Regions from separate parts of the Desulfosporosinus sp. SYSU MS00001 genome, predicted to be linked through region 2. Evidence: a T-box and tRNA genes for the amino acid it is inferred to sense, from the RefSeq annotation. Region 2 holds a T-box; the other holds one or more tRNA genes.
The links. The T-box of region 2 lies ahead of ileS (isoleucine--tRNA ligase). A T-box ahead of a tRNA ligase gene usually reads a tRNA of that ligase, here a tRNA-Ile.
Positions count from the first base shown of each region.

Region 1: it encodes a tRNA-Ile, which carries the amino acid that the T-box ahead of ileS (isoleucine--tRNA ligase) is inferred to sense. The anticodon was not compared.

Region 1 covers NZ_JBNFTW010000001.1:385,957-395,668, reverse strand. The annotation lists gene ACPUYX_RS01825 (EamA family transporter) at 1-34, opposite strand, end outside; gene ACPUYX_RS01820 (HD-GYP domain-containing protein) at 153-1,172, opposite strand; RNA gene rnpB (RNase P RNA component class A) at 1,894-2,260, opposite strand; gene ACPUYX_RS01810 (hypothetical protein) at 2,284-2,445, opposite strand; gene ACPUYX_RS01805 (Nif3-like dinuclear metal center hexameric protein) at 2,685-3,554, opposite strand; gene ACPUYX_RS01800 (tRNA (adenine(22)-N(1))-methyltransferase) at 3,539-4,333, opposite strand; tRNA gene ACPUYX_RS01795 (tRNA-Val) at 4,472-4,546, opposite strand; tRNA gene ACPUYX_RS01790 (tRNA-Ile) at 4,646-4,720, opposite strand; tRNA gene ACPUYX_RS01785 (tRNA-Asn) at 4,739-4,813, opposite strand; gene rpoD (RNA polymerase sigma factor RpoD) at 4,921-6,108, opposite strand; gene dnaG (DNA primase) at 6,098-7,894, opposite strand; gene ACPUYX_RS01770 (GerMN domain-containing protein) at 8,338-8,946, shown strand; gene ACPUYX_RS01765 (deoxyguanosinetriphosphate triphosphohydrolase) at 9,279-9,712, opposite strand, start outside.
Region 2 covers NZ_JBNFTW010000003.1:277,726-287,437, forward strand. The annotation lists gene nifJ (pyruvate:ferredoxin (flavodoxin) oxidoreductase) at 8-3,535, shown strand; T-box leader at 3,944-4,170, shown strand; gene ileS (isoleucine--tRNA ligase) at 4,247-7,345, shown strand; gene ACPUYX_RS07845 (CDIF630_02480 family spore surface protein) at 7,487-7,660, opposite strand; gene tlp (small acid-soluble spore protein Tlp) at 7,819-8,034, opposite strand; gene ACPUYX_RS07855 (MBL fold metallo-hydrolase) at 8,224-9,099, opposite strand; gene ACPUYX_RS07860 (methyl-accepting chemotaxis protein) at 9,254-9,712, opposite strand, start outside.

The sequences.
Region 1 (9,712 bases), on a different contig from region 2:
CAGCCATTGGAGAAAGTTCTGAATTAAGACCCATTAGAAAGAGTTCTCCTTGTCTGATTATTCGTATATGTTCTCTCTCACTCCTCCCAGGAAAAGTTTGTTTGTTTTTAACCTAAGTTTTCGCACCAGCTCAGAAATTTATACCTGCTTTCTCATTTGGATTGATTGAATTCTAATCGTCTAATAAAACGGGTCAAGTCTTGCATTAAATCGACATACATTGTCTGATTGAAATATTGTCCTTCTTTATCAAATAAAAGGCGGAGGAGTGGCCGAGTCGGCATGTTTAGCGGTATCGCTGCCACAACTCCTATTTCACCAGTATTTAAGGTAACCAGGGAACCTTCCGGGTAGAGCACCAGGGCTTCCTGGAAAGCTTTAACGCAAAGGGGATTAAAGTCAGTCCCGGAACCGCCAATGATCATTTCCAAAGCCTGGTATGGGGGAAGGCCTTTCCGATAGGGTCTATCAGCCGTGAGAGCTTCATAGACATCTGCCACAGCTACGACCTGGGCATCTTGATAAATCTCCTGGCCCTTCAAGCCGAAGGGATATCCTCTTCCATTCCAGCGTTCATGATGTTCTTTAATCGTAGCGAGCACTGAAGATATAAGCCGGGCATCTTTCAACATTTCTTCTCCCAGAAGAGGATGTTGCTTAATAACGTCTCGCTCTTCCTCCGTCAAAATTCCGGGCTTATTTAAAATTTCCTTTGGCACTTGTAATTTCCCTAAGTCATGAAGCAGAGCTCCCAAAATCAAGTTCTTAAGCTTATGTTCATTGTAACTCAGCTGCAGTCCTATAATTGCAGACAACAATGCCACATTCAAAACATGTGTATAGGTTCCAAAATCATGTCGTTTGTACCTTTCAAGATTAATTCGATTCCCTTCCAAATCCAAAAACGTATCCTTTGTCCGTAATTCTTCCATAATTATGTTAACCAAAGCAAGCATCTTCTCAATATGCTTAGGCTGTAGGAGTTTAGCCTCATGGTAAATGGTCCATAAAGAACCCACAAGTTTTACATAAACGTCCTTAGAAAATTCCTTAATGGTTTTAGGAGTCTTGATTAACGTTCTTTTTTCACTCCGAGTTTCCATCTTATATACTTCTTGCCGCTTAAGCTTTGCCAAAACATTAGAGGTAATTAAGCTTCCCTTTGCAAGCAATAGCCTACCCCTTGAATCAAATAAGTCCAATGGTGTTCTTTGCTCTTCAATTAATTTAGGACTAATTTTTTTTAAAACCAAATCCACGGTTATTGATCCCCGCTTTCTTTACCAAAGAGCCAACATTTATCTAATATTGAATCTTGAAATAAACTAAATTTCCCCACATTTGTTATATATGTATATATAATAGGCCAAATTCTCGTATAAACCAACATTTATTTATCAACACATTTCGACTTATTTTTACTTTTCATTCATTCCCTATGTTAGTAAAACTCATATTATTCGAATAAGGTTATAGAGAATTTCTTTACTTTTAATTCATGGATTATTCTAAAATGGGAAGGGAGAACCAAATCTTTGATCTCCCCCCTAATCTATAAAATCTAAATGACCTTAATTTTTAAAGTAATATAATATTTTAATTTCCATAATATTGCATGCTTATAAAAATACTAATTCTCTCATCGTCAACACCATAACCGCCTCTTAGTAAAGCCCCAACTACAAGAAATCTGAACTGCTTACTGATTTTATTGTCGGTATAAAGCACACAACTATTTATCAGAGAATTACGGAATGAAAAAACCCCAGAAATATTCCAGGGTTGAATTTACAATGTCAAAACAGGCATTTAAGAAATTCTCTGTTTTGGCTGTATATAAAACTGAAGGGAAACGGCTATGTATAACTATACATGAGCAGTTTCCCATAAGCATGGCGAAGTCAACCTATAAGCCGAGTTCTGTCTCTCCTTGCGGAGGTGATGATCATCTATCTCGAACTGCCGTTACCGACAGCCTCCAGCGACCTTACCCGGGAACAAAAACGGGCCGTTCATCGTTCCCCTATTCGGTCTTGCTCCAGGTGGGGTTTACATGGCCAGCCAGTCACCTGACTGCCGGTGAGCTCTTACCTCGCCTTTCCACCCTTACCCATCCATCAAGAATGGGCGGTATATCTCTGTTGCACTTTCCTTGGGGTTCCCCCCACTGGGCGTTACCCAGCACCTTGCCCTATGGAGCTCGGACTTTCCTCAGGAGCAACTTTTCAGTTCCTGCTCCCGCGATCATCTAGTTTACTTCGCTCAATTATCTTACTAAAAAAATCAGTTTTGGTCAAATGGAGAGTTTTGGTTCTTCTCCATTTCTTCCATCTCGTCATCAATGTCCATTAGGGCTGCTAACCATTTTGCGCGATTTGCATTATCTTCTTTAAAATTCGTTAAAACCTTTTCACGTTCCATACGGAGAACTTCTGCTCGATTCATGATGCTCTCAACTCCTTCAGTAATTTTTACTAAAAATTCCTAGACCAAAAACAATTCCAAATTAGTGGTTATATTTTGGTCTTAATTTTATTTTCTGATTATTTTCTATATACCTACAATACATGATTCGTCATTCAGTGTCAAGTATTAATTATCACTTTCACAAATTTTTTTAATTAATTCTTAACTACAATTCATTTTTATAGCTGGTACTTTCGCTAACAAAATATCCCCCCAGCCTAAAGCCAAGGGGATGCATTTTTTGAACTAACCTTGAATTCTATACCTTGCAGTGACCTTTCAGAAGTAAGGTAATAGTATAATGCCTGAAGCATAGGTGCCTCGCTTAGAAAATGGCCAAGATCACCTACAGCCATTCCCCCTTCAAGGGCATCAAGTACCGCATGATGATCAACGTCTCCTGTGATAAGTAAGTCCGCACCTTTAAACAGTGCTTTCGGCACAAACCGGCCTCCGCTGCCATTGACAATTGCCACTTTGCGTATGTCTTTTTTAAGTGACCCGGCTAAGCGTACGCCTGTCAAATTATAAGGGTGGGCATAACTATTTGACTGCAGCAGACGTTCCAAAAAGTTCTGCCATACGGCCTCTAATGATTCCGGGCGCTCCAAGTAACCAATAACACCATACCCGCGAAGTTCCTCAGTAGAGTTTCCCGAACTTATGTTGGCCTGGCGGTTATAGTTACTACCATAACTTTGCTCTTCAAGAAGCTTTAGTTCTTTTAAACCTAAAATCTCTCCTAATGTTATGCTGGATGACAGCCTCGACTGATCAAGATTTGTATGTGCCGCATAGTATCCGATCTGATAATTGAACAATGTCAAGGGAATTTTTGCCGCAGGATTATCCGATCTCAAATTTTTCAATGGTCGAAACATAATTGGATGATGGGCAACAATGAGTTGTGCCCCAAAATCTTTAGCCTCCTCAATGACCTCTAAAGTTCCGTCTAAAGCAATCAATATGCGCTCAACAGGCGTAGAGCCAGATCCGACTAACAGACCAACATTGTCCCACTCCTCAGCCCAATATTTTGGGGCAAGTTTTTCAATATGTTGCGCTACAAGGCCTATCGATACTGCCATTTTATGATTCCCTCCACCAAGACCAACTCCTCAGATACGTCTTTGATTTTTTCCAGGGTTTCCGATTTATTGGATTGCTTCATTTGTTCTAAGCGTCGTCTAAGCATCTTGCTGTAATCATACAGATATTCTCTCAAAAGGTCTGTTGGTTCCTTTAAAATCAACGGGCCAAAATACCAGACTAGCTTGTCAACGATCATTGAATACCCCAAAAACTTGTTATCCTTTGGAGGGCTTAGTCGTTGAAGCCAGACCTCCTTTTGCAAGGATAATTCAGCCATAGTTTGTCCTTCATCACGAGAAAAGGCCATAACTGTATAGATGCGCCCGTCTTCTTTTACCAATTGTTCTGTTTTTAAGCGCCACCCACAGTCTAATAGAGACAAGCGTAATGTTCCTTCCCCTCCTTGAGGCTGAACAATTAAATGAGTCACTGCTTGTAATACATCCGGTCGAGCAGCAAAGATCTCTAACATAGTCTTTCCGCCCATCCCGGCAAGGGTTAAGACATTCACTTCCCCCACTGCCAGAGGCTTCAGCCCATCTCCCAATCTCACATCTATAACCTGTTCTAATTGCCGCATTTTAACCGTTGTTAAGGCGGATTTAAAAGGCCCTTCATGAACATCAACGGCAACTGCCTTGGTGATTTTCTGGGCTTCTACAAGAACAATTGGTAAATATGCATGATCTGTCCCAATATCGCCAAGTCTGGCGTCCAAAGGAACCAGGGATGCAACCAACTGAAGGCGTGGACCCAATGTCATTGAAAAGGTCATAGGTCACCTCGTAATATAATAATTCCTTCTTCGAAATTTAATTATAAAGTATTATAACCAAATACGCGCATGAGAAACTATAGAATCAAATCAAAAATGGACTCCGGCATAGTTGCCACAGTCCATCATTTGCGTCATTGGTGGGCGATATTGGTCTCGAACCAATGACCTCATCCGTGTGAAGGATGCGCTCTACCGCTGAGCTAATCGCCCGAATCGATATTCGATATTCGTTGTTTGTGGTTCGACCCATTCAAACAAGAACTTTGCGCTTCACATTATTAATCTTATTCACCGTTCGAACTACGAATGTGGTGGGCCCACTAGGATTCGAACCTAGGACCAACCCGTTATGAGCGGGGGGCTCTACCGCTGAGCTATGGGCCCGAAAAGGGAAAAATAAATTGGCTCCCCGAGTAGGACTCGAACCTACAACCTACCGGTTAACAGCCGGTTGCTCCACCATTGAGCTATCGAGGAATGCCCTTTGCACGAATTATTATAGTTAATCTATCCTAAATAGTCAAGCCTTTATCTCCAAAATCTTAAATATTGTTACTATTTAATTTAACTTCGGCAATTACCGCTTACTCCAAGTAATCTTTCAGCTTCTTGCTTCGGCTCGGATGACGCAATTTCCTTAAAGCCTTGGCCTCAATTTGCCGAATTCGTTCACGAGTTACGCCAAATTCCTGCCCGACTTCTTCCAGGGTACGGGTCCTGCCATCGTCAAGTCCAAAACGAAGCCTAAGGACCTTCTCCTCACGTGGTGTCAGCGTTTCCAAAACTTCTTCCAATTGCTCTTTTAAGAGAATGAACGAGGCTGCCTCAGCTGGAGCAGGAGCATCATCATCAGGGATAAAATCTCCCAAGTGAGAGTCTTCTTCTTCCCCAATGGGGGTCTCTAAAGAGACCGGTTCTTGAGCAATTTTCATGATTTCCCGCACACGTTCAACAGGAATATCCATCACTTTGGCAATTTCCTCGGGAGCAGGTTCACGTCCCAGCTCTTGTAAGAGCTGCCTGGAAACCCGGATAAGTTTGTTAATCGTTTCAACCATGTGCACAGGAATCCGAATCGTACGGGCCTGATCGGCAATAGCGCGTGTGATAGCTTGGCGAATCCACCAAGTTGCATAGGTACTGAACTTGTACCCCTTGGTATAGTCGAATTTTTCTACAGCCTTGATTAATCCCAGATTGCCTTCCTGAATTAAATCCAAGAAGAGCATACCTCGGCCAACATAACGTTTAGCAATGCTGACTACCAGCCGTAAATTAGCTTCAGCAAGACGACGCTTTGATTCTTCATCTCCCGCCTCCATGCCTTTGGCTAGCTCAATCTCATCTTCAGCCGATAAAAGAGGCACCCGGCCAATCTCTTTCAAATACATTCGGACAGGATCGTCAATCCCTACCCCTTCTGGAACGGAAAGATCTACTTCTGTCTCTTCTTCGATATCATCCGGATCATCCACGAGATCATCATCATCGTCAGCTTTGCCCTTTTTTAAGACTTCCTGTTCAACATCCTCCGGCCCAGGCACAACGTCTATTCCCATTTGAGCAAGTTGTTGGTAAATATCATCGATTTGATCCGCAGAAAGCTCAATTCCTTGAAGAGCGTCCATTATCTCTCCATAGGTTAGGGAACCTTTCTTTTTGCCATTCTGTATAAGAGCCTGAACGTTGTCCATTTGCTGCTCTTGTTTCAATTGTCCCCCGTCCTCCTTAGGATCTTTCATTTGAGTGCCTTTAACCTTACTATTTGCCACGTTTCAACCGCTCTCCTATCTCTTTCAACAGAGCCATGGCACCAGCCATGTCACCGGATTTTTCTAAGGCAACCATACGAGCCTGAAGATCTTCAACTGTATCCTCTGTTTGAGCAGAGAGAATACCTTGAATACAATCTTCAAGCAGACGCTCAGTTTGGGATGTATCAAACTCTTCCAGGAGTAGGCTTGCCAAACGACTTTGAACCGTTTCATTGCTTCGGTTAGGTAAACTGCCTTCCTGATCGAGATAATCAAAAATTTGTTGATGCGTGGAAACTCTCCAGAAGGAGGTTCCTAATTGCTCCTTAATTTTTTTTGTTAAGGAGATATCTTCTAATAACAAGCGCAAAAGTGTCCGTTCCGCTCTATATACCCCCAGATCAACGGCTGGCTGAGGGGCTTCCGAATCGCTCTTACATATACTGGCATTACTAATATTATCCCTATTTTTCTCAGAACTAATCGGATTTTGTTGAGAATATTCACCAGAACGTTCTTTTTTACTATTTTTCTGTTCCAGGCTTTTAATCTCACGCTGTACAGCTTCTAAGGTAAGCCCTAGCTCTAAACTTAAGAACCGTTCATACCCTTCTCTTTCAACTGGACTGACCACCTTAAGGACATCAGGAGCGAGCTTATGCACTAGCTCAGCTTTCTCTAAAATGTTCTGAGGAGGTTGGTTGTGAGTCAATGTTTGATATTTGAACTCAACATATGTCACTGCCTGTTTAACAAGTTTGTCAAAATCCTCGCGGCTGTGATTTTTTAAAAACTCATCAGGATCTTTTGCTCCTTTCAAGGTTACAACCTCAACCTGTAGTCCTGTATTGCGAAGGATCTCTCCTCCGCGTATGGCAGCATTGAGGCCAGCATCATCAGAGTCGTACAGAAGAACGACGCGGCCTGTATACCTTTTTAAAAGGTTAGCCTGTTCCCGTGTTAAAGCAGTTCCTAAGGATGCTACGGCATTAGGATACCCTGCATTTTGAAGCGCAATAACATCCATATAACCCTCAGCCAAAAGGGCATAACCTTCTTCCCGAATTCCTTGATGAGCTCGATGCATTCCGTAAAGATGATGCCTCTTATTAAAAAAGGTTGTTTCAGGAGAGTTTAAATACTTAGGAACAGAATCATCTAAAACGCGTCCGCCGAAAGCAATTGGTATATTGCGGTGATCAAGAATGCTAAATAGTACTCGCTTGCGAAAGCGATCATAAAATTTTCTTCCATCCTTGCCTGACTTTCCTCTTTCCAAGGCTAACCCGGCTTCGGCAATTTCCTGAGGCTGTACTCCGCGTGTTTGCAAATACTCAAGCAAACCGTCCCACCGCTCCGGAGCATACCCTAAACGGAACTTATTCATTGTCTCGGAATCTATACCGCGCATTTTAAAATAACTTCGTCCGGGCTCCCCTTCGGGTGACTTTAACAGAAGATCATGATAGTAGTTGGCTGCCCATTCATTTATTTCTTCAAAGCGTCGTCGGAGCCGAGTTTTTTCTCGCTCTTGAGTCGACATTTCCTTTTCTGGGAGCACAACACCGCACCTCTGTGCTAACCTTTGAACACTTTCAATAAACGTCCAATTTTCCTTTTTCATAAGAAAAGAGAAAACATTTCCCCCCGTATGGCAACCGAAACAATAAAACATTTGTTTATCGGGAGTCACCGTAAAACTTGGTGTTTTCTCAGCATGAAATGGGCAAAGGCCTAAGAAATTTTTACCCTTGCGCTGTAAGCTGACATATTCAGATATGACCTCAACGATTTCAGTACGCATACGCACTTCTTCGATAACTTCGTCTGGAATTAATTCCTCATGACCCCTATTTTCCACGTTCTTCGCCCTTCGATTTGCTCTCACATTTCAGATGGTTTGTCAACCCTATCTCTATACAATTCTTCGCCGAAAATTCACGGAATCCTCTTTTTTAAACCCCTTATCAAGAATTAGTTTTAAAAAGGATGCAATTCTCATTTCAAGACCTATTTAATTCTCTCTTTTAGTCCATAATCCCTCTTTTCTTCGACAAATATTTGCCGCCTAACTATTGCCTTGTATTCTTAACAAAAGTCCTTTAGAGGCACCAATAATAAGGAAGAATCTTCCATGCCCTTTAACATTATCAAAAAGCATGTTAGAATAAGCAATAAACTAAACTTGTTTAATCGTCGCTCCTTTATACACCCGTTAAACAGCACGATTTTAAGGAAGGAGAAATTATGACTAAAGGTATTCATAAAGTACATAGTCTCGTCTTTATAGCCTTATTACTTATGGTCACAGTTTTGGCGGGATGTAACTCTGTAAAAACTCAGCAAACCCAATCTTCATCAGATAATAATAACCAAACAACAACTACAACAATAACACCCTCATCACCTTCCACGAGTGAACCCAATAGTTCAGCAACGCAAGCAAAAACAGTAAAACTAACACTTTACTTTCCTAATGCGGATGGGACCGCTTTAGTTCCTGATCAACGGACTGTTGAAGTTTCAAATCAAGAAGTTATTAAAGCTATATTTGAAGAGCTATCATCTCCTCCTTCAGGTTTAGAAACTCCCCTTCCTAAAGGAACAATCCTGCGGAGTGCTGTTGTTAAAGACGGAGTTGCTACCCTTAATCTTTCGAGTCAATTTCGAAAGAATTTTGGCGGCGGATCGGACGCCGAATTAATGACTATCTACAGTATTGTAGATAGCATAACGAACTTGCCTGATGTTCAAAGCGTTCAATTCCTTTTAGAAGGGCAAAAACAAGATGGTATTCTTGGAAACCTGGATACCAGTGTTCCTCTTAAGAGTAACTCAAGTCTGATTCGTAAATAATTAAGTAAGTAGTAAGTTAAGTATGCTATGCAAATCATTTCTTGACATTTCAGACTTTTGCCCAAACCTTAGTTTGGTTATCTTTTCTAAAACTTATACTCCTGCAGCAAAAATAATCCTATATTTTATTGCTAATTGATAAGATTTAACATTTTATTTTGCTTACTCCATATTCTGTAATAATAGTTATGTGCGATTTTCCTGTTCTATGAAGAATATCTTTTCATTTTAAGTGTTTCTTCTGCAGAATTAATAATGAGAAAGGTTATAGCAAACAAATTTCAGTTTCTATAACCTTTCTCTTTTTGTATTCCACTTCACCCCCGCCGGTCTTAGCGCGGGATAAATAAAGTTGTAAAGAGATCAATGGCATAATTATCTGTCAATCCAGAAATATAGTCGACTACAGCTTGAGTTTTGTCGCCTTCAGCCCAGGCTAAATAATTGCTCGGCAATTTTTCGATATTCTTTATATAATAGTCAAAGAGTGCTTGAACAATGTACTGTCCTTTTCGGCGTTCCTCCCGTAAGGCAGCACTGTTATATACTTTGACGAACATAAACTGCCTAAACTCATTCATTGCACCCCCAACTTCGGGGGTCTGCCGAATCTGAGATTTTCCCTTCGACGCTTCGATCATATCAACGACCATATTAGAAATCATAACACTGGGTTTTCCCCCCAATATCTTCTTCACGTTTTGCGGCAAATCCTCTTGGGATAATAACCCTGCCCGTAAAGCGTCGTCATAATCATGGCAGAGAT
Region 2 (9,712 bases):
TCTCAGTGTGGCTAAAAAAATGAAAACAATGGACGGGAACCAAGCCGCAGCAGAAGCATCGTATGCTCTGACTGAGGTTGCAACGATCTTCCCAATCACGCCCTCTTCCCCAATGGCAGAAGGGGTTGACGAATGGGCTGCTCACGGCAAGAAGAATTTATTTGATCAACCTGTAAGAGTTGTGGAAATGCAATCGGAATCAGGAGCTGCCGCTGCAACTCATGGCTCCCTTCAAGCCGGAGCCCTGACGACAACTTACACTGCTTCTCAAGGATTACTGCTTATGATTCCCGAAATGTATAAAATGGCCGGAAACCTGGTGCCGGCAGTATTCCATGTTAGTGCCAGGGCTTTGGCGACCCATGCCTTATCAATCTTTGGTGATCATCAAGATATTAATGCTGCCCGGCAAACCGGTTTCACGATGATCTGCTCAAATGACGTTCAAGAAGCCATGGATTTGGGGTTTGTTGCTCATCTTGCAGCCATTAAATCAAGGGTTCCGGTTTTGCACTTTTTTGATGGTTTCAGAACCTCCCATGAGGTGCAAAAAATAGAAACGACAAGCTACGATGAGATCGGGAAGCTTGTAGATTATGATAAGATTAAAGAATTCAGAGATAGAGCTTTAAATCCCAATCACCCTGTTCTCAGAGGTACAGCCCAAAACCCCGACATCTATTTCCAAGGCCGGGAAGTTTCCAATCCTTTCTTTGAGGCCGTTCCGGATATTGTTGAAGATTACTTTAAAGAAATTAAGAAAGTAACCGGACGGGAGTATCATCCCTTCCAATATTACGGTGATCCTGACGCGGAAACGATTATTGTCGCCATGGGTTCTGTCTGTAATACCATTGAGGAAACTATAGACTTCTTAGCCCAGCGGGGAGAAAAGGTCGGGCTAATAAAAGTACATTTATATCGTCCTTTCTCTAAAAAATACTTTTTTGATGTTTTGCCTAAATCTGTTAAAAAAATTGCCGTTCTTGATCGGACAAAAGAACCGGGTTCGACGGGGGAACCTCTATACCTGGATATTGTTCAGATCTTTAATCATGAATCTTCCAAGCCCATAATTGTGGGAGGGCGTTATGGTTTGGGTTCCAGAGACACCACTCCGTCACAGATAATCGCTGTTTACCAGAATTTGAAGAAGGCTCAGCCTAAGGATCGCTTTACCATTGGTATTATTGACGATGTGAGCCATACCTCGTTACCTATCGAGGAGACTGTGGACACCTCGCCGGAGGGTACTATACGCTGCAAATTCTGGGGACTCGGTTCTGACGGTACGGTTGGAGCTAATAAAAGTGCCATCAAAATTATTGGTGATAATACGGATCTTTACGTTCAAGGGTATTTTGAATATGACAGTAAGAAATCCGGTGGCACAACGATTTCTCATTTGCGCTTTGGCAAGAAACCGATTAAATCCTCTTATATGGTGTTTGACGCTGACTATATTGCTTGTCATAATAGGTCATTTATTTATCACTATGACATCCTTAAGGGGTTAAAAAAAGGCGGGACATTTGTTTTAAACTGTCCTTGGAGCGCTAAAGAAATCGGAGATCATTTACCGGCTTCTTTAAAACGATATATCGCTAAGAACAATATCAATTTTTACATTATCGATGCTATTTCCATTGCTGGGGAAATTGGTCTTGGCGGGCGGATTAATATGGTTATGCAGGCTGCCTTCTTCAAATTAGCCAATGTCATCCCTGTTGAGGACGCTATTCAATACCTTAAAGACTCTATCCAGAAGGTCTATGGCAAAAAAGGCTCCAACATCGTTGAGATGAATCATAAGGCGGTGGATCGCGGAATTGAAGCTCTACATAAAGTGGAGGTTCCTGCTTCCTGGGCTGAAGTTCCGGATGAGGAAATGCCTGTCAAAGATGAACCGGAGTTTGTTAAAAACATACAAAGGCCTATGGCGCGTCATGAAGGAGAGGACTTGCCGACCAGTTCCTTTGTTGGGGTGGAAGATGGAACCTTCCCCTTAAGCACTACACGCTACGAAAAACGGGGAATTGCCGTCTATTTGCCTGAATGGCAAATCGATAAATGTATCCAATGTAATCAGTGTTCCTATGTTTGTCCTCACGCAACGATACGTCCGTTCCTCTTGGATGACAGCGAACTTGAGAAGGCTCCGGATACTTTCAAAACTAAGAAACCGATCGGCAAAGGGCTGGAAGGTTACCACTACCGTATTCAAGTTGCTCCCCTCGATTGTACTGGTTGTGCAAACTGTGCTGACGTTTGTCCTGCGCCGGGTAAAGCCATTGTCATGAAACCTGCTGACCACGAAATAGAAATGGAATCCGAAAATTGGGAATACGCGATTAAACATGTCGCGGAAAAGCGTCATCTCATGGATGTTAAGTCCCTGAAAGGCAGTCAATTTGCCCAACCACTTCTCGAATTTCACGGAGCATGTCCGGGTTGCGGTGAGACACCTTATGCTCGCCTGATAACTCAGCTGTTTGGTGATCGCATGATTATTGCCAATGCCACAGGTTGTTCTTCAATCTGGGGAGGCAGCGCCCCTTCGGTACCCTATACGGTTAATGCTGAAGGCAAAGGCCCTGCTTGGATGAATCCGCTGTTTGAAGATAATGCCGAGTTCGGTTATGGCATGTATTTAGGCTCCAAGCAGATTCGAGCAAAGCTTGCTCAATTAATGCGTCAGGGATTAGAAAGTTCTCTCAGCGAGAATCTTAAAGATGCTTTTCATGAATGGCTTGATAACATGGAAGACGGAGAAGGATCGAAAAGGGCTTCTGCTCGTCTGCTTGAAGTGATGGAGAATGAAGATGCTGCAGGTAATCCGCTTCTCTGTGAAATCAAAGAAAAGAAAGACTATCTCATCAAACCCTCGGTTTGGGTTTTCGGTGGTGACGGTTTTGCCTATGATATTGGCTATAACGGAATTGACCATGTCATCGCCAGCGGTGATGATGTAAACATTCTGGTTATGGATACAGAAGTATACTCCAACACCGGCGGACAATCCTCAAAGGCCACGCAGACGGCAGCTATCGCAAAATTCGCAGCAGCAGGCAAGAAGGTCCGCAAGAAAGATTTAGGCCTCATTGCCACAACCTATGGCTATGTCTATGTTGCGCAAATAGCCATGGGAGCGAATATGAATCAGACGATTAAGGCGATTGCTGAGGCCGAAAGTTATCACGGCCCTTCGATCATTATTGCCTATGCTTCTTGCATAAATCATGGCATCAAATCCGGAATGGGAACAAGTATCCTTGAACAGAAAAAGGCTGTTGAGGCCGGTTATTGGCATCTCTGGCGCTTTGACCCCCGCCTTAAAGATCAAGGAAAGAATCCATTCACACTTGACTCCAAAGAGCCTACGGCTTCTTTCCAAGACTTCTTAAAGGGCGAAATCCGATACTCTTCTCTGCTAAACGTATTCCCGGATGTGGCACAAGAAATGTTCAATGTTGCCGAGGGCCATGCTCGGGATAAATACCAAACTTTAAAGCGTTTTGCAGAAATGCAATACTGAAAATCGGTTTATAAGTAAAGAAGTGAAGAGGGAGGACGTTGCTTAAACCTTAGGTTTTTGTAACGTCCGCTTTCTTATTGGAGTTTACTTTACAGTCCCATGTCAGGTGCTATGCTTTTAGGTAAAGGGTGGGCAGCGAGAAGTATCCAGTTAAAAAAGTAACGAATTATCCTACAAAGGGTTTACTTTTAGCAAAATATTGGTTAAACTTTATTAATTAGATCTACTAATTGCTGATTTTATTAATCCTTTCGCATATGGCCTGATTTGGGTTTTTACGTTATTTCTTCCAATCTTTTTGGCGTATCGTCTTATAATTCGGGGATACGTGGAGGATTGTAAATTTTAACCATAAGTGAAGACTAATGGTGTAAGGTTTAAGTTTTTATAATTTCGGTTAAAGTATGGAAAACAACGATGAAAAGGACAGTAGTTAAGAATCTGATTCTTAGAGACATAATCCTTGGCTGAAAGATTATGACGAAGGTTCTTTATGAAAATCACCTTGGAGTTGGGCGGCTGAACTAATTAAGCTGCTCCGTGTGACATACGTTACATGTTTTGAGTGATTAACGGATTGTTTCTTGAGCAATCCATTAATAAAAAGGGTGGTACCGCGATAACTCGTCCCTAAGTCATAGACTTAGGGACTTTTGTTGTTATCGCCGTAGTATTTTGTCACAATTAACTCATTGAGAAGGGAAGATAATCATGGCTGACTTCAAACCTTTAGCGGAGCAACACGTGGCTCATAAAGAAAGCGAAATAGCTGATTTCTGGGACAAAAATGAGATACTCAATAAAAGCATTCAAATTAGAGAAGGTAAGACTCCTTTTGTCTTTTATGAAGGACCTCCTACCGCTAACGGTAAACCGGGAATTCATCACGTTATCGCCAGAACTCTTAAAGATTCCGTCTGCCGCTTAAAGTCTATGCAGGGTTATCAAGTTAAACGCAAAGCCGGATGGGATACTCATGGACTTCCTGTGGAAATCGAAGTCGAAAAACAGCTTAAGCTTTCCAATAAACAGGAAATAGAAGCTTATGGTATTGCTGCATTCAATCAAAAATGCCGGGAATCTGTATTTAGTTATGAGAAACAGTGGCGGGAAATGACCAAACGGATGGGATATTCCATTGATTTGGATCACCCTTACGTAACGTTGAATAATGACTATATCGAAAGCGTGTGGTGGATTCTAGATCAGTTCTTTAAACAAGGTTTAATCTATGAAGGGCACAAAATCCTGCCCTATTGTTCACGCTGCGGTACGGGGTTGGCTTCCCATGAAGTTGCCCAGGGATATAAGGAAATAAAGACCAATACCGTTTATGTTAAGTTCAAGAAAAAAGATGCTGAGGAATACTTTTTAGTCTGGACGACCACGCCATGGACTCTGCCTTCAAACGTGGCCCTGACGGTAAATCCCCAGGAACTATACCTGAAGGTCAGACAAAATAATGAAGTCTATTATGTTTCTAAGACGTTGTCTGCTAAAGTGCTGGGAGAAGAGTTTGAGGTTTTGGACGAAATCCTTGGCCGAGACCTTGAGCATGTAGAGTATGAACAGTTGATGCCCTTTGTAAAAACAGATAAAAAGGCCTTCTTTGTTACCTTAGGCGATTATGTAACGACGGAGGATGGGACAGGAATTGTTCATACAGCTCCAGCTTTTGGCGAAGATGATTACAACACCGGGCGAAGGTATAACCTGCCTGTGCTTCAACCGGTTGATGAAACCGGAAAATTTGTGACCACGCCCTGGGCAGGTACTTTTGTTATGGATGCCGATCTGGAGATCATCAAGTGGCTCCACGGGGAAGGGAAATTATACAAAAAGGAAAAAGTAGATCATAATTATCCCCATTGCTGGAGATGTCATACTCCGCTGCTTTATTATGCGAAACCGAGCTGGTATATTGAAGTTACCAAATTTAAGGACCAATTGGTCGAAAACAACAATCGTGTTGAATGGTATCCTGATTATGTGGGAGAAAAAAGGTTTGGCAACTGGCTGGAGAATGTTAACGATTGGGCGCTGTCCCGCAGCAGATATTGGGGCACACCGCTTAATATCTGGAGATGCCAATGTGGGCATACCACATCCATAGGCTCCCGCAAAGAGTTAATTGAGAAATCTCTGGAGCCCCTGGATGAAACGGTGGAATTACACCGGCCCTTTGTTGATGGTATCCATCTTAAATGCGAGAAATGCGGCTCAACGATGACCCGTGTTACAGATGTAATCGATTGCTGGTTTGACAGCGGGTCAATGCCTTTTGCCCAGCAACATTATCCTTTTGAAAACAGCGAGACTTTTGATCAAGTCTTTCCGGCAGATTTTATCTGTGAAGGGATTGACCAGACGAGAGGTTGGTTCTATTCGCTGCTCGTGATCTCTACCTTTGTCAAAGGAGTTGCTCCTTATAAACGAGTATTAGTTAATGATCTGATCCTGGATAAGGATGGTCATAAGATGTCCAAGTCCAAAGGAAATACTGTCAACCCCTTTGAGTTGTTTGATCAATACGGAGCCGATGCTTTACGCTGGTATTTGCTCTATGTATCTCCGGCTTGGACTCCGACAAAATTTGATATCGAAGGGCTGAAAGAGGTACAAAGTAAATTCTTCAGCACCCTCAGAAATGTTTATGCTTTCTTTTCCCTGTATGCCAATACGGATAAGCTTGATCCGAGAACGTTCTTTATTGAGTATAAAGATCGCCCAGAGCTTGATCGGTGGGTCATGTCGAAATATAACAGTCTCCTTCGAGCCGTTGAGTCAGATCTAAGTGTTTTTGATCTAACCAAAACTGTCAGAAAGATTCAGGAGTTTGTCAATGAAGATCTATCCAACTGGTATATCAGGCGTGCACGCCGGCGTTTCTGGAGTACAGAACTGACGGATGATAAGAAAGCTGTCTACAATACCACCTATGAAATTCTTGTAGGTCTGTCCAAGCTGGTGGCGCCTTTTGCACCTTATATCTCTGAAGAGCTCTTTAAGAGACTAACAGATGAACTGTCAGTTCATCTCGCGGATTATCCTGTCGTTGACGTACAGCTGATTGACAACGAGTTGGAAACAAGAATGGATTTGGTAAGAAATCTTGTAGGCCTGGGCAGAGCGGCCAGGGAACAAGTTAAAATTAAAGTTCGGCAGCCAATTCAAAAGATTTTGATCGACGGTAAATATCAACAATTAATAGACTATATGCTTCCCTTGATTCAAGAGGAATTAAATGTTAAAGAAGTTGTTTTTGCTCAGGATTTAAATCAATATATGAGCTTTAGTCTCAAACCCAATTTTAAAGTAGCAGGATCTATCTTTGGCTCGAAAATAAAATCTTTAAGCAAAGTGTTGGCAGCCTTAGACGCTTCTTCGATCGTGCCTAAATTAGAAGCGGGGGAAACTGTTTCGCTTGAGGTAGAGGGAGAAACTATAGACCTGGTTAAAGATCATGTAATTACTTCGATTTCTGCCAAAGAAGGCTTTACAATGACCGTGGAGGACAATTTATTTGTAATCCTGGATACAACGCTTACGAAAGATCTGATTAATGAAGGATATGCGAGGGAGTTTGTTTCCAAGGTACAACAATTGAGAAAAAATAATGGCTACGAAATGATGGATAGGATTAATATCTTCTTTGATGGCGATGAGGAAATAAGCGAAGCCGTTACATTGTTTGAAACCTATATTAAACGGGAAACTCTAGCCGTCACTATTGGGAAGGTTAATGATCCGAGTTTGGAAAAACAGAACCTTAATGGTCATAAGACAGGTCTGAAGTTGGAAAAACTATAATTATCACCCGATTAACAGATACTCATAAAAAACAAGAACTCCGTATCGCTTTCCAAGGGTAGAAAGTGGTACGGAGTTCATTATTAGACTATAACGTTCATGACAGATGTGTTATGGGCTCGTTACTTTCACCGGTAATACTTAAGAAAGAGAATTTGTATCCACCCATTCTTTGGCGTTGAGTACAGATTCTTCACTGGGGATTGGAACATTCGATTCAGGTTTAACATTTTCTATATGTCCCCGCCAGGCAGCTGTATCGTGTCTTTCAATAGGGTTAGCGATAAACTTTTCCTTGGACTTATTTTCAGCCATTTCAATTACCTCCTTTAAAATTCAGGCTTAGTATTCCCAAATTTTTAATCTATAGTTTCTTATTATCAAGGTCATAAGAACCAATCTTACTAAATAAAGAATGGCAGTCCTATTCTTGGAAGAGATAGACTGTCATTCTTATTAAATGCACCAAGGTATTATTTCTGAGACTCGTCTTTTTTTTCCGAAATAAAGGCATTAATACTCTCTTTGCGTCGCTCATTTTTGGATTCAATCTCTTGTTTCTCATTTGCTGATAGTTCTTCGGCATGTTCATTAAGATATTCTTCAGCATCATGCAATTTTGCTAGAGTATGGTTAATGTGCTCTTGCAAATGGACATCGTTATCGGCACGATTATCTGGTTTGGCCACCCTGATTCCCTCCCGCTCGAATTAGAATTTCTTTTTATGATTTGCCTAATATCTTCAATTTATACTGGAACGCTTCAAAACAATTTTAATCCAATCGTTAGACTCCCTCTTCTATAAGTGGGAGTGGGTCTCCCCCGTACTCTTCTTCGGTGGGGGTAGAGTCCCCCACCGAAGTCTCTATGTTCAGCTTTAGCTGAACGAGTTCACTTCTAACTCTTGCAGATAATCTTTAAGTGTCCGTTTGAAATCGGCAGATTTTATGGTTCCTAAATCTGAAAAATGGGCTTTGTATGATGCATAATCGAACTCTTTGCCTAACTTTTCTCGAATCATTGGTTCATACTTCAGGAGTAAGCGATTATTTAAGTTGTATTGATGGACTTCTATCGCTGGGCCAATCATTTCATTTGAGATGGATTGGCCCTGTTGAATCATTCGAATATAAAAGAGATTGCGTTCAATTAGATCATCTCCTATAATGCCGGAATGGGCCGAAATCTTAATTTTGGCAGGCAAGCTTTTAATAAATTCCAATGTTTTAATAAAGGCATCAAGATCATAATAGTCGAGATAGGGAATAGGGAATTCAACAAGATCTCCGACAAATAAGACAGAATCTCTCTGATCAAAACATAGTGAGGAGTCTAAAGTATGTCCTGGGGCATAGATAAAATTAATATTTTCATCGGCTAAAGAAAGATTTTCACTGAATGTTAGGGTTGGATACTTTAGTTTGATTACCCCCTGATGGAATTTCCTTAATCTATTTAATTCAAAATCTCCGATCTCCTGCATCCGTTTTTTTGCTGTGTCATGAGCAATGATAATGGCATCTTCGAAAGCACAATTTCCCCAGATATGATCCCAATCTGAATGAGAATTAAAAATAAGGAGATCTTTGGGTGTTAATTGAGAAGTGAGATATTCCTTGACGACATTCATTGATAGAGGCCCTAAATGAGTATCACACAAAACATAGTGATGATTTCCCTTAATTAAATATATAGAAATATCGTCTTCGAAGGTAAAAATAATGCCTCGCTTGCCGATCTCGCGCATAATCATACGGTTTATCAACTCCAGATAAATTGTTGTCATCAATTATATCGTTTTGTAACTGCTTTGTGAACTCGTCATTTAGATGGAATGGAAAGAATAACAAGGTGCTTTGCCATTGAGAGCAAAGCACCTTGTTTAAATTAAAGGGATATTTGGTTGACTAGTTATTGACTTTAAATTTCAGAATTTCTTCGGTAAGCTGTTTGGCGACTTTATCCAGTGCCTCTGCGGTTTCAGCAACATGCTCAACAGCGTTTGATGTTTGCTGCATTGAAGCCGTAACTTCTTCAGAGGCTGCCGCTGTTTGTTCGGAAACAGCAGATATGTTTTGTAAAACTTCAACGACTTTAGCATTGTTAGTTGAAGCTTCATTCATATGATCTGTATTTTGTTGGATAATTTCATGAATCGTCTCAATTGCTTTGGAGATATCTGAAAATGACGAATCGACTTTGGTTACAGCAGACATCTGGGCAGCAGTTTGCGTTTGAACCTCCTGCATAACCCCGACAGTATGCTGACTTTCATTTTGAATGTCTAAAACAATTTGGCGGATGCCATTTGCCGAATCTGAGGATTGTTCTGCAAGTTTTCGTATTTCTTCGGCTACTACAGAAAA